3 regions of the Micromonospora sp. NPDC047707 genome follow, and region 2 is predicted to be linked to each of the others. Evidence: predicted binding sites of a transcription regulator. Region 2 holds the regulator's gene; each other region holds the start of a gene.

What was found. The regulator HrcA, encoded in region 2, represses chaperone genes, less so after heat shock. The targets are predictions, from matches to a motif close to GGTTNGCACNCTCNNNNNGAGNGTGCNAACC.
Positions count from the first base shown of each region.
Region 1: groL (chaperonin GroEL) is a predicted target of HrcA. The motif match lies at 1,337-1,367, and genes of this name have one in related genera.
Region 3: groES (co-chaperone GroES) is a predicted target of HrcA. The motif match lies at 2,545-2,575, and genes of this name have one in related genera.

Region 1 is NZ_JBEYSU010000002.1:53,427-57,759, forward strand. Features, by position in the region: gene AB0873_RS02460 (hypothetical protein) at 411-1,289, shown strand; gene groL (chaperonin GroEL) at 1,566-3,188, shown strand; gene AB0873_RS02470 (hypothetical protein) at 3,246-3,446, opposite strand; gene AB0873_RS02475 (GNAT family N-acetyltransferase) at 3,532-4,333, opposite strand, start outside.
Region 2 is NZ_JBEYSU010000009.1:60,820-65,152, reverse strand. Features, by position in the region: gene AB0873_RS12750 (SDR family oxidoreductase) at 1-124, shown strand, start outside; gene AB0873_RS12745 (16S rRNA (uracil(1498)-N(3))-methyltransferase) at 347-1,081, opposite strand; gene dnaJ (molecular chaperone DnaJ) at 1,126-2,271, opposite strand; gene hrcA (heat-inducible transcriptional repressor HrcA) at 2,341-3,363, opposite strand; gene AB0873_RS12730 (DUF4870 domain-containing protein) at 3,582-4,184, shown strand; gene hemW (radical SAM family heme chaperone HemW) at 4,257-4,333, opposite strand, start outside.
Region 3 is NZ_JBEYSU010000004.1:11,888-16,220, forward strand. Features, by position in the region: gene ybaK (Cys-tRNA(Pro) deacylase) at 1-383, opposite strand, end outside; gene AB0873_RS05570 (methyltransferase domain-containing protein) at 515-1,747, opposite strand; gene AB0873_RS05575 (DUF397 domain-containing protein) at 1,915-2,106, opposite strand; gene AB0873_RS05580 (Scr1 family TA system antitoxin-like transcriptional regulator) at 2,097-2,282, opposite strand; gene groES (co-chaperone GroES) at 2,708-3,022, shown strand; gene groL (chaperonin GroEL) at 3,093-4,333, shown strand, end outside.

The DNA of each region.
Region 1 (4,333 bases), on a different contig from region 2:
GCCGGCCGTGATCCGCCGAGACCGCGGCCGGTCGGGGGGTGCGGTGCCGGCAGCACACCAGGGAAGATCATGAACCGTTCCAGCGCTCGCTGAGGAGGGTTCATTTGTCCGACCAGCCACCCCCGACCGTGCCGTCGCCAGCGCCCGGCGATCCCGACCCCGCGTCCGGTGCCACATCGGTGCCGCCCGCCTCGGATCCGACGGTGCCATCCGCGCCACCATCCGATCCGTGGGCCCCGGCCGCGCCGCCAACGAGCCCGTGGGCCCCGGCCGCGCCGCAACCGCAGTACGGGGACCCGGCCGCGTCGCCGCCGTACCCCGGCAGTCCGAAGGCGCCCCCGTACCCGTGGGGTCCCGCTGCCGGGCAGCCGTGGGGCCCGCCCGGCTATCCGGGTGCCCCGGCCTGGCCCGTGCCGCCGTACCCGGGTGGCGTCCTGCCCGGGTACGACCCGGCCGATCCACTGGTAACCCCGCCCGGCGGAGGCCTGGAGGGGTGGTTCAACCGCTGCGTCGGGGCCGTCCGGCGCGGCTGGCGCCTCCTCCTGCCGATCGTGCTGCTGACCCAGGTGCTGCCGGCCGCGTTGATCGCGATCCTCACGTACGCGGCCGACCCGAGTGCCGAGTGGGCGGCCGCCGGTACCGACGACCCGGCGGCGCTGCCCGACGGCTTCGGGGCGGACGTGGCCACCCTGTTCGCCGTCACCCTCGGGGCAGTGGTGGTCTTCGGCCTGGTGCAGAGCCTGGGTTGGGCGGCGGGCACCTGGGTGATCACCCGTCAAGCGGCCGGCGAGGGAGTCGGCCTCGCCGGTGCGCTCCGCTACGGCCTGCGTCGCGCCCTCGGCCTCTGGGGCTGGAGCCTGCTGATGGGGCTGCTCATCGGCATCGGCGTGTGCTTCTGTGTGCTGCCCGGTGTCTATCTCGCCTTCGCCCTGAGCCTGGCCGGGCCGGTGTACCTCTTCGAGCGGCAGGCGCCGATCGGCCGCTCGTTCCGGATGTTCCACGACCGCCTCGGGCTGGTGCTCGGCCGGGTGGTGCTGATCGCGGCCGTGGTGCTGATGGTGACGGTGGCGGCGGGCGTGATCGAGGCCGTGGCCGCGGCGCCGCTGGGCACCGCCCCGCTGGGGTCGCCGGGCACGGCGCTGGGGATCTTCGCCGTGGTGACCCTCACCGCGCTGCTGTCCCTTCCGGCCCACCTCGCCCAGCAGGTCGGGCTCGTCGTGACGTACGCCGAGCAGCGTGCTCATGAGGCGCCGGTGAACGCCGCGCGCCTGGCCGCCGAACTCGGCTGATCGGGGCGGTCGCGCTTGCACTCGGCAAGGGAGAGTGCTAAACAGGTCATTGGCACTCGCAGACCGTGAGTGCCAATGGTCGGGGCGGTAGGGCCACGGCCGCACGCGGAGTCGCGAGGCACCGGGTGCGGCACATGGCCGGTCGTCGCGGGCTATCCGGCCCGGCCGGCGGACGTCGTCGTCGCCAGGTGGCGACGTCCCAAGGTGCGTACACCAGACGGCCCATCCGGGGCACACACTCGGGTGGCCCGTGAGTGTCCAGGAGGACAACGCCGTATGGCCAAGATGATCGCGTTCGACGAGGAAGCTCGCCGCGGCCTCGAGCGGGGCATGAACCAGCTCGCCGACGCCGTGAAGGTGACCCTCGGCCCCAAGGGCCGCAACGTCGTGCTCGAGAAGAAGTGGGGCGCTCCCACCATCACCAACGATGGTGTGAGCATCGCCAAGGAGATCGAGCTCGAGGACCCGTACGAGAAGATCGGCGCCGAGCTGGTCAAGGAGGTCGCGAAGAAGACCGACGACGTCGCCGGTGACGGCACGACGACGGCGACCGTCCTGGCCCAGGCCCTGGTCCGCGAGGGCCTGCGCAACGTGGCCGCCGGTGCCAACCCGATGGCCCTGAAGCGGGGCATCGAGGCCGCGGTCGCGAGCGTCTCGGAGGAGCTGCTGAAGCTCGCCAAGGACGTCGAGACCAAGGAGCAGATCGCCTCCACCGCCTCCATCTCCGCTGGTGACACCAGCGTCGGCGAGATCATCGCCGAGGCGATGGACAAGGTCGGCAAGGAAGGCGTCATCACCGTCGAGGAGAGCAACACCTTCGGCCTGGAGCTGGAGCTCACCGAGGGTATGCGCTTCGACAAGGGCTACGTGTCGGCCTACTTCATGACCGACCCGGAGCGGATGGAGGCCGTCTTCGACGACCCCTACATCCTGATCGTCAACAGCAAGATCTCCTCGGTGAAGGACCTGCTCCCGATCCTGGAGAAGGTCATGCAGTCGGGCAAGCCGCTACTGATCATCGCCGAGGACATCGAGGGCGAGGCCCTGGCGACCCTGGTCGTCAACAAGGTCCGCGGCACCTTCAAGTCGGTCGCCGTCAAGGCGCCGGGCTTCGGTGACCGCCGCAAGGCCATGCTCGCCGACATCGCCATCCTCACCGGTGGCCAGGTCATCAGCGAGGAGGTCGGCCTCAAGCTCGACGCCGTCGGCCTCGACATGCTGGGCCGCGCCCGTAAGGTCGTGGTGACCAAGGACGAGACCACCATCGTCGACGGTGCCGGCGACGCCGAGCAGATCCAGGGCCGGGTCAACCAGATCCGGGCCGAGATCGAGAAGAGCGACTCCGACTACGACCGCGAGAAGCTGCAGGAGCGCCTGGCCAAGCTGGCCGGCGGTGTCGCGGTGATCAAGGTCGGCGCGGCCACCGAGGTCGAGCTGAAGGAGCGCAAGCACCGCATCGAGGACGCCGTCCGCAACGCGAAGGCCGCCGTCGAGGAGGGCATCGTCCCGGGTGGTGGCGTCGCGCTGGTGCAGGCCGGCAAGACCGCCTTCGACAAGCTGGACCTGACCGGTGACGAGGCGACCGGCGCCCAGATCGTCAAGATCGCGCTGGACGCCCCGCTGCGGCAGATCGCCGTCAACGCCGGCCTCGAGGGTGGCGTCGTCGTCGAGCACGTCCGCAACATCGAGGCGGGTCACGGCCTCAACGCCGCGACCGGCGAGTACGTGGACCTGCTGGCCGCGGGCATCATCGACCCGGCCAAGGTCACCCGGTCGGCGCTGCAGAACGCGTCGTCGATCGCGGCGCTCTTCCTCACCACCGAGGCCGTCGTGGCGGACAAGCCGGAGAAGACCCCGGCTGCCCCGGCCGGCCCGGGCGGCGGGGACATGGACTTCTGAGTCCAGGCTCCACGAGACCGGGAGGGGCGGGCCGCGTCAGCGGTCCGCCCCTCTTCGTCATGTCGGCAACGGCCGTTGGTTGCGCCGCTTCTGCGCCCGGTCGTACGGCTGTGGCACCTGGACCGGCTCGTCCACCACCGTCGCCGGCTCGTCCGCCGGGGAGTCGTCGATGCCCTCCATCTCCGCCCGCTGTTCCGCGTCGCCGTAGTCGAGGCGGTCGAAGGGCAGTGGGCCGGGGCGTTCGTCGTCCGTGGTCATGGCGCCTCCTCTACCGAAACGGTAGGGGGCATCGATGGGCGACGGGGGCGAATGACGCTATCAGGTGATCTATCCTATTCGCCCGTTATCGATCCGCGAGTGTCCTCCGGTACAGGAAGAAGACCCGCTCGATCCGGGCACCCGCGCTGCCCGAGTAGAACCGGACCGGCCCCACCCAGCCGATCTGCGCCGCCGTGAACCCCGCCGCCCGCTGGTCGGCCAGGCAGCGGCGCAGCAGCACCCCGCCGATGCCGGTCCCCTCGGCCGCCGGCGCCGTGCCCATCGGCCCGAACCAGCTCGGCCGGGACGAGCCCCACGCGGCGAACCCGAGCACCTCGCCGTCGCGCTCCGCCAGGTGACAGCCCGCCAGCGCCCGGCCGACCGAGCCGGCCAGCTCCGCGTCCCAGGTGCCGCCGAACACCGACCGGGCGAAGGCCGCCAGCGCCGGCAGGTCCGCCGGCTCCGCGCGCCGCACGGTGACGCCCTGGCCGGCCAGCCGCTCCTCCGCCGGCACCGTCGAGCGCAGGGCGGGGCTGCCGTCGTACGACAGGTCGGCGGTCATGTTCCAGGCCGTGCGGTCCTGGGTGTAGCCGAGCGCCTGGGCCGCGCAGACCGCCGGCGTGTAGCGCACGTCGATGCCCGGCCAGGCGTAGTACGGCGGGTTGCCGGCCAGCAGCACCTCCACCGCGCCGAGCCCGGCGAGCTTCTCCTCGGCGTACGACAGCAGCGCCCGCCCGACGCCGCGCCGCCGGTGCCCGGGGTCCACCGCCACCAGGTCGACGTGTCCCTGCGTGCCGTCCCGTCCGGAGAGCGAGCCGATGAGCGCGCCGGTGAGGCGGCCGTCCCGGTAGGCGCCGAGCGCGACCACCGGCCGGTCGGCGGTGGCC
Region 2 (4,333 bases):
GTTCAACCGGGTGGCCCGGCCGGAGGAGATCGCCGCCGCGGTCCACTGGCTGGCGTCCCCGGAGGCGGAGTGGGCCTCCGGCACCATCGTCGATCTCAACGGCGCCTCCTACCTGCGCAGCTGAGCCCGGTGACGTCGGCGTCGACGTTCTTCGCCTGGGGACTCGGCCCGGGCGCGCCCGCGGCCGGCCACCACAGGTCGCTGTGGCCCCTTTGCTCTGCTTCAACGGACGCAGCGGAATCGCCGCGAAACCTGTGCGCCGGTTGAAGCAGAGCAAAGGGAACGCGGCGGAGGGTGGGGCCGGGCCGTCCGGCCCGGTGGCGGGCGGGATCCGGTCGCCGGTGGCCTACCAGCGGCCGAGGCGGGCGGACAGCACCGCCAGGGCCGCCACCCCGGCCGTCGAGGTGCGCAGCACCGACGGGCCCAGCCGCACCGGCCGGGCACCGGCCTCCGCGAAGGCGTCCAGCTCGCGGTCGGCGATGCCCCCCTCCGGCCCGACCACCAGCACGATCTCACCGGTCGCCGGCAACCCGACCGTCGTCAGCCGCTCCTCGGCTCCCTCATGGAGGACGAACGCGGCGGCGGCACCGCCGAGCCGGCGGCCCACCTGCGTCGTCGACTCGTCCGGTGATCCGGCCACCACCGGCAGCCAGGGCCGGCGGGCCTGCTTGGCCGCCTCCCGGGCGGTCGTCACCCACTTCTCCCGGGCCCGTACGCCCCGGTCACCGCGCCAGAGGACAATCGATCGTTCGGCCGCCCAGGGCACGATCTCGTCCACCCCGACCTCGGTCATCGCCTGCACGGCCAGCTCGCCCCGGTCCCCCTTGGCGATGCCCTGCACCACGACCAGGCGGGGGACCGGCGCGTCCGCGTACCCCCGGGAGGTGATCTCGAGGTCGAGCGTGTCCTTGCCGACGGCGCCGACCACCGCGGCGGCCGTGCTGCCCCGCCCGTCGGCGAGCAGCAGTCGCTCGCCGGGCCGGAGCCGCTGCACGGTGGCGGCGTGGCGCCCCTCGGGGCCGTCCAGGGTCATCCGGTCGGCGGTGGGCAGCGAGTCGACCAGGAACAGCGGCGCGGACACGATCACCAGGCTAGCGGCCCGGCCGGTCGCCGGGCCGCGGACGGTCAGGCGTGGCCGTTGAAGGCGTCCCGCATCCGGGAGAAGAAGCCGCCCTGCTTGGTCAGCTCGGCGACCTCCTCGCCCCGGGTGCGGGCGAACTCGCGCAGCATCTTCTCCTGCTCGGCGTCGAGCTTGGTCGGGGTCCGCACGTCGAGGTGGACGTAGAGGTCACCGCGACCGGTGCCGCGCAGGTGCGGTACGCCGCGGGCGCGTAGCCGCAGCGTGCTGCCCGGCTGGGTGCCGGGCTTGACGTCCACCGGCTCCTCGCTGTCGAGCGTCTTGATGGTCAGCCGGGTGCCCAGGGCGGCCGCCGTCATCGGGACGGTGACCCGGCAGTGCAGGTCGTCGCCCTTGCGGGAGAAGACGTCGTGCGGGCGCTCGTGGATCTCCACGTAGAGGTCGCCGGCCGTGCCGCCGCCCGGGCCGACCTCACCCTGCTGCGCCAGCCGGATCCGCATGCCGTCCTCGACGCCCGCCGGGATCTTGACGGTGAGCGAGCGGCGGGTGCGCACCCGGCCGTCACCGGCGCAGGTCGGGCAGGGGTGCGGGATCGTGGTGCCGTAGCCCTGGCAGACGGTGCAGGGCCGAGCGGAGACCACCTGGCCGAGGAAGGTGCGCTGCACCGACTGCACCTCGCCGCGGCCGCCGCACGCCTCGCAGGTGGCCAGGTGGGTGCCGGCGGCGGTGCCGGCGCCGGCGCAGGTGGTGCACAGCACGGCGGTGTCGACCGTGATCGGGGCCTCGACGCCGAACGCCGTCTCGTGCAGGTCCAGCTCGAGCCGCAGGATCGCGTCAGCCCCCGGCCGGGTACGCGGGCGCGGGCCGCGGGCACCACCGGCCGCGCCCCCGAAGAACGCGTCCATGATGTCCTGGAAGCCGACGAACGGGCCGGCGCCGCCGGGGCCACCCGGACCGCCGGCACCCCCGCCACCGGGTGCGAGCGGGTCACCGCCGAGGTCGACGATCTGCCGCTTCCGGTCGTCGGAGAGGACCTCGTACGCGGCGTTGATGTCCTTGAACTTCTCCTGCGCCTCCGGATCCGGATTGACGTCCGGGTGGTACTGACGCGCCAGCTTGCGGTACGCGCGCTTGATCTCGTCGTCGGAGGCGTCCCGGCTCACACCGAGGATGCCGTAGTAGTCCCTGGCCACTGCGTTCCGTGTCCTCATGTTCGTCTCGCGTTGCGCCGGCCGCCGGCCGGAGCGGCCGGACGGTACTGCCTAGTTCTGGGCCAGCAGGTCGCCCACGTAGCGTGCCACGGCCCTCACCGTGGCGATGGTGCCGGGGTAGTCCATCCGGGTCGGCCCCAACACGCCGAGGCCGCCGACGATGGTGGCCCCCGGGCCGTAGCCGGTGCTCACCACCGAGGTCGAGCGGAGATTGTCGATCTCGTTCTCGTCGCCGATGCGGACCCGCATCGTGCTCGGCTCGACCTCCCCGATGAGCTTGAGGAGCACGACCTCCTCCTCCAGCGCTTCCAGGATGGGACGCAGCGACCCCTGGAAGTCGAGCAGGCCGCCCCGGGTGAGGTTGGCGGTGCCGGCCAGCGCGATGCGCTCCTCGTGCCGCTCGACCAGCGTCTCCAGCAGCACGGTGGAGAGCGTGGCCATGGCCGGGCGCAGCTCGGCCGAGGCCTCGTCGACCAGCGCCTGCACCAGCGGCGGCGTCTCGGACAGCCGGGTGCCGACCAGCTTCTCGTTGACCAGCCGGCGCAGGTCGGTGACGTCGTCGGCGGGGATCGGCCCCGGCATCTCGACGAGGCGCTGCTCGACCCGCCCGGTGTCGGCGATCATGACGAGCATCAGCCGGGTGGTGGAGATGGGCACCAGCTCCAGGTGGCGCACGGAGGAGCGGGCCAGGCTCGGGTACTGCACGACGGCGACCTGCCGGGTCAGCTGCGCCAGCAGCCGTACCGTGCGGTGCACCACGTCGTCCAGGTCGACCGCGCCGAGCAGGAAGCGCTCGATGGCCCGGCGCTCGGCGGGGCTGAGCGGCTTGACCCGGGACAGCCGGTCCACGAAGAGCCGGTAGCCACGGTCGGTGGGCACGCGGCCGGCGCTGGTGTGCGGCTGCCGGATATAGCCCTCCTCCTCGAGGACGGCCATGTCGTTGCGGACGGTCGCCGGGGAGACCCCGAGCTGGTGCCGCTCGACCAGCGCCTTGCTGCCGACCGGCTCCTGCGTGGCGACGTAGTCCTCGACGATCGCGCGCAGTACCGCGAGCTTGCGGTCGTCGAGACCCATGGGCCCACCTCCTGTCGCGCGTCGGCCGCCGCTGCCCGGCGCCATCCTGGCACTCGACTGTAGCGAGTGCCAGTCTACGTCGGCACCGCCCGCGCCGCGATGATCAACGTCGGGCGGATGACGCGTCCCGGCGGCGGATTCGCCAGGGCCGTTCATCCGGACATCCGGGACGGTTCTGCTCTGGTGCCCCGTTGTGCGCTCCCCCTACCGTGATCCTCATGACTGAACCACCTCGCCCTCCCGGAGCGGGAGAGCCGGACCCGACCGTCCCCGGCTCCGACGAGCCGACCACACCACTGTCCGGGGCACCGGGCCCGGGCGGCTATCCCCCGCCCGGCGGCTATCCGCCGCCCACCGGTGACGTTCCGCCGTCGGGCGGCTACCCTCCGCCCGGCGGTTATCCCCCACCCGGCGGCTACCCACCACCTGGCCCGGGCTACCCGACCGGCGGCGCCTACGGCGCCCCCGCCGGCTACGCGAACAACGAGGACAAGACCTGGGCGTTGATCGCGCACTTCGGCGGCGCGCTCGGGATGCTCGTCGGTGGCGGTGTCTTCGGCTGGGTCGCCCCGCTGGTCGCCCTGATGGCCCGCGGTAACCAGTCGCCGACCGTACGGGCCCACGCGCTCGCCGCGCTGAACTTCCAGATCATCTGGTCGGTGATCGCGCTGGTGGGCTGGATCTTCACCTGCATCATCGTCGGCTTCTTCGTCGGCGTGGCAGCGACGATCATCGGCATCGTCTTCGGCGCGATCGCCGGGGTGAAGGCCAACGAGGGCACGTTGTACCGCTACCCGATGTCGGCGAGTTTCATCAAGTGAGCACCGACCGGCCGCTCCCCCGGCCGGTCGGCGCCACTCGGGGCCGACGTGACCGGCCCCGAGCCGCGCCAATCAGGGAAGCAGGTCGCGCACGACGGCGTCGGCCAGCAGCCGGCCGCGCAGGGTGAGCACGGCCCGGCCGGCGGCGT
Region 3 (4,333 bases), on a different contig from region 2:
TACACGGTGTCGTGCCGCAGGGCGCTCCCGTCGAGCACGGTGGGCAGACGCTTGCGCTGGCCGAGCGGGCTGATCCCACCCCGTACGTATCCGGTGGTGCGCTCGGCCACCGTGCGGTCGGCCATCGCGGCCCGCTTGCCGCCCACCGCCGCGGCGAGGGCCTTCAGGTCCAGCTCGCCGGCCACCGGGACGACCGCGACGGCGAGCGTGCCGTCGACCTCGGTCACCAGTGACTTGAAGACGCGCTCCGCGGGCACGCCGAGCGCCGCCGCCACCAGCGCACCGTAGTTCGGCGCCTCCGGCGAGACGTCGTACGGATGGGTGCGGTGCGCGACCTTCCGCTTCGCCAGCAAGGCCGTCGCCGGAGTCCCCTGTCCCGCCACGCCCGCCAACCTAATGCCACCGCCCCACCCGTTCCACCCGGTATCCCCGCCGGAAGCCCGCGTTGATCATGAGGTTAGTGGTGCGACACGCCGTTGCCGTCGCCGCTAACCTCATGATCAACGGGGTTGGATCAGCGGGGTGGGAGCGGGCGGGCGATCAGGACCGTCGGGGCGCCGGCCACCCGGGTCAGGATGAGGCTGGCTGGTTGGTTGCCGGTGAGTTTCAGGTCGCGGCGGAGCTTCTCTGGTTCGAGCGCCGAGCCGCGCTTCAGGATCTCGACCCGGCCGACCTGGCGTTCACGCAGCAGCGCCCGCAGCCGCTTCAGCGAGAACGGCAGCACGTCGGTGATCTCCAGGCAACGGGCGAACGGTGTCGGTGCGGGGGTGTCGGCGTACAGGTAGGCGATCGCCGGGTCGGCCAGCGTGGCATCGAGTTCACCGGCCAGTTCGGCGACGAGGTGCGCGCGGACCACCGCCGGGTCCGGGTCGTACACGTACCGTCGCACGGGACCGACCGGCGCCTCGACCGTGCCGGAACCGGTCAGCTCGTGGACGGTCGCGCGGTGAGAAGGGGACCCTTCTCTACCGGAGGCGTTAAAAGGGGGCCCTTCCTTCAGCGCGGTCGCACGGCGGGGGACGGTCGCCAGGTCGCCGCACCAGAGGGCGGCCTCGACCAGGTCGCCGTCGACGCTCACCCACTCCGCCTCCGCGCCGGGCGGGATCAGCGCGTGGTCGAGGCCGGGCGCCACCTTCACCACCGTGCGCGGTACCCGCTCGGCCAGCCCGACCACGAAGTCCCACGGCGGCGAGTACGCGTTCGGGTCGAAGATCCGCCGGCCGGCCTTCCGGCGGGCGGGGTCGCAGAAGACCCCGTCGACCCGGCGCACGTCGAACCCGGTGGCGTCGCCGCACTCCACGGTGAACCGTTCGGCCAGCCCGGTCGCCTCGGCGTTCGCGGCGGCCATCGCGGCGGTGAGCGGGTCGGCCTCCACTCCGTACACCCGGATGCCGGCACGGGCGGCGGCGAGCGCGTCGGCGCCGAGGCCGCAGCCGAGGTCCGCCAGGGTGGTCACGCCGGCGGCGCGGAGCCGGTCGGCGCGACGGCGTGCCACCACGCCCCGGGTGGCCTGCTCCAGTCCGGCGCGGGTGAAGAACATGCCGGTGGCCGCCGCACCGAACTTGCCGACCGCCCGGCGGCGCAGTTCGGCCTGGGTGAGCGCCGCCGCGACGAGCGCGGCGGGCACCCCGGCCGAGCGGAGCGCCGCCGCCGCGGCCAGCGGGTCGCCGCCGGCCACGTCGGCCGCCGCCGCGAGCGCGGCCGACCCCTCGGGCGTACGCAGCTCCGCCAGCTGTTCCAGGTCCACCCGGCCATTCTTCCGGCCGGTCCCGAACCGGCCGGGCCGGGGGAGCCCGGGGCCGAACGGCCGGCCCTCGCATGATCGACTCGACTTCCGTGACAGAGGGGTGACTCGGCGTGGCCGGGCAGACCCGGAGGCGACACCGGGCCGGCGTGGGGGAGGCGCGTGCGGTGTCAGCGAGGTGTCGGGCAGGCGGCGACGAAGGCCCGCCAGCTCGCCGGGGTGAAGGCGAGCACCGGGCCGGCCGGGTCCTTGCTGTCCCGCACCGCGATCACGCCGGGCAGGTTGTCGGCGACCTCGACGCAGGCGCCGCCGTTGTTGTTGCTACGGGTGGACGTGCGCCAGGCGGCGCGGGTCAGGTCCATGACGTCGCCACTTCCTCGATCAGGCGGGCGGACTGCCGGCGCGGCAGCGCCTCACCGGCCACAGTCTCCCAACGCCGTCCCAAGGTGGCAAGGTCGTTCGGGCCGTCCACGGTGTGGCCTCGGAGCTGGTTGTCCAGATGTGCCAGCTCGGTGCCGTCGACGAGCCGGGCCAGGATGAATCAGCCTGCCCAGCTCCTCCTGGCTGAGGCCGCGCGCCTGGCGGGCCCGGCGCAACTGGTCGCGCAGGAAGCCCAGTGTCGGTACCTCGATCATTCGCCACCCTCCGTGTCCCGACCGTTGTCGGAACGTACGAGCGCGCTCGCCCGCCGGGGAAGCGAAAGCCGGCGTGTTGCGGTGAAGAGTGGCGAAGCTGTGGCGACGCGCCGGGTGTCCCGTTGGCACTCTCCTTGACGGAGTGCTAGCCGAGGAATAACCTGCGATTAGCACTCTCACCCTGAGGGTGCCAACCCCCCGGGCCTGGTGTCCGGGAGGTGAACGCCAGGCGGACCGGCACCCGCGACGACGGCCCCGCCCGGTGGCATGTGGCAGATTGCGCTGGCCGGCTTGCCGGCCGGTAACGAAACCAGTACCCCAGGAGGGTATGCCCGTGACTACCGCGACCAAGGTTGCGATCAAGCCGCTCGAGGACCGGATCGTGGTCCAGGCGAACGAGGCTGAGACCACCACGGCGTCGGGCATCGTGATCCCCGACACCGCCAAGGAGAAGCCGCAGGAGGGCACCGTCCTCGCTGTCGGCCCGGGCCGGATCGACGACAAGGGCAACCGCGTGCCGCTCGACGTCAAGGTCGGCGACACCGTTCTCTACTCGAAGTACGGCGGCACCGAGGTCAAGTACGCCGGCGAGGAGTACCTGGTGCTCTCCGCCCGCGACGTCCTCGCGGTCATCGAGAAGTAGGCAACCGAGCAGTGTCGTTGCCCCGGTCCGGCTCGCCGGGCCGGGGCAACGACGCTTCGAAGGGACATTCATGGCGAAGATCCTGAGCTTCTCGGACGACGCGCGGCACCTGCTGGAGCACGGTGTCAACGCCCTCGCGGACGCGGTCAAGGTGACCCTCGGCCCCCGCGGGCGCAACGTCGTCCTGGACAAGAAGTTTGGTGTGCCCACGATCACCAACGACGGCGTCACGATCGCCAAGGAGATCGAGCTCACCAACCCGTACGAGAACCTCGGCGCGCAGCTGGTCAAGGAGGTGGCGACCAAGACCAACGACGTCGCCGGCGACGGGACCACCACCGCGACCGTGCTGGCCCAGGCGATGGTCCGCGAGGGCCTGCGCAACGTCGCGGCCGGCGCCAACCCGACCGGCCTCAAGCGGGGCGTCGACGCGGCGGCCGCGAAGGTCTCCGAGGCGCTGCTCGGCAAGGCCGTCGAGGTGGCCGACAAGGAGGCGATCGCGCACGTCGCGACGATCTCCGCGCAGGACGCGACGATCGGTGAGCTGATCGCCGAGGCGATGGAGAAGGTCGGCCGCGACGGTGTCATCACCGTCGAGGAGGGCTCCACCCTCGCCACCGAGCTGGACGTGACCGAGGGTCTCCAGTTCGACAAGGGCTTCGTCTCGCCGAACTTCGTCACCGACGTGGAGGCGCAGGAGTCGGTCCTGGAGGACCCGTACATCCTGATCACCACGCAGAAGATCTCGGCGATCGAGGAGCTGCTGCCGCTGCTGGAGAAGGTCCTCCAGAACAACAAGCCGCTGCTCATCATCGCGGAGGACGTCGAGGGCCAGGCGCTGTCCACCCTGGTGGTCAACGCGATCCGCAAGACCCTCAAGGTCTGCGCGGTGAAGGCCCCCGGCTTCGGCGACCGCCGCAAGGCGATGCTCCAGGACATCGCGATCCTCACCGGCGCCGAGCTGGTCGCTCCCGAGCTGGGCTACAAGCTCGACCAGGTCGGCCTCGAGGTGCTCGGCACCGCCCGGCGCGTGGTGGTCGACAAGGAGAACACCACGATCGTCGACGGTGGTGGCCAGGCCTCCGAGGTCGCCGACCGGGTCGCCCAGATCCGCAAGGAGATCGAGGCCTCGGACTCCGAGTGGGACCGGGAGAAGCTCGCCGAGCGGCTGGCCAAGCTCTCCGGCGGCATCGCGGTGGTCAAGGTCGGCGCGGCCACCGAGGTCGAGATGAAGGAGCGCAAGCACCGCATCGAGGACGCCATCGCCGCGACCAAGGCCGCGGTGGAGGAGGGTACGGTGCCCGGCGGCGG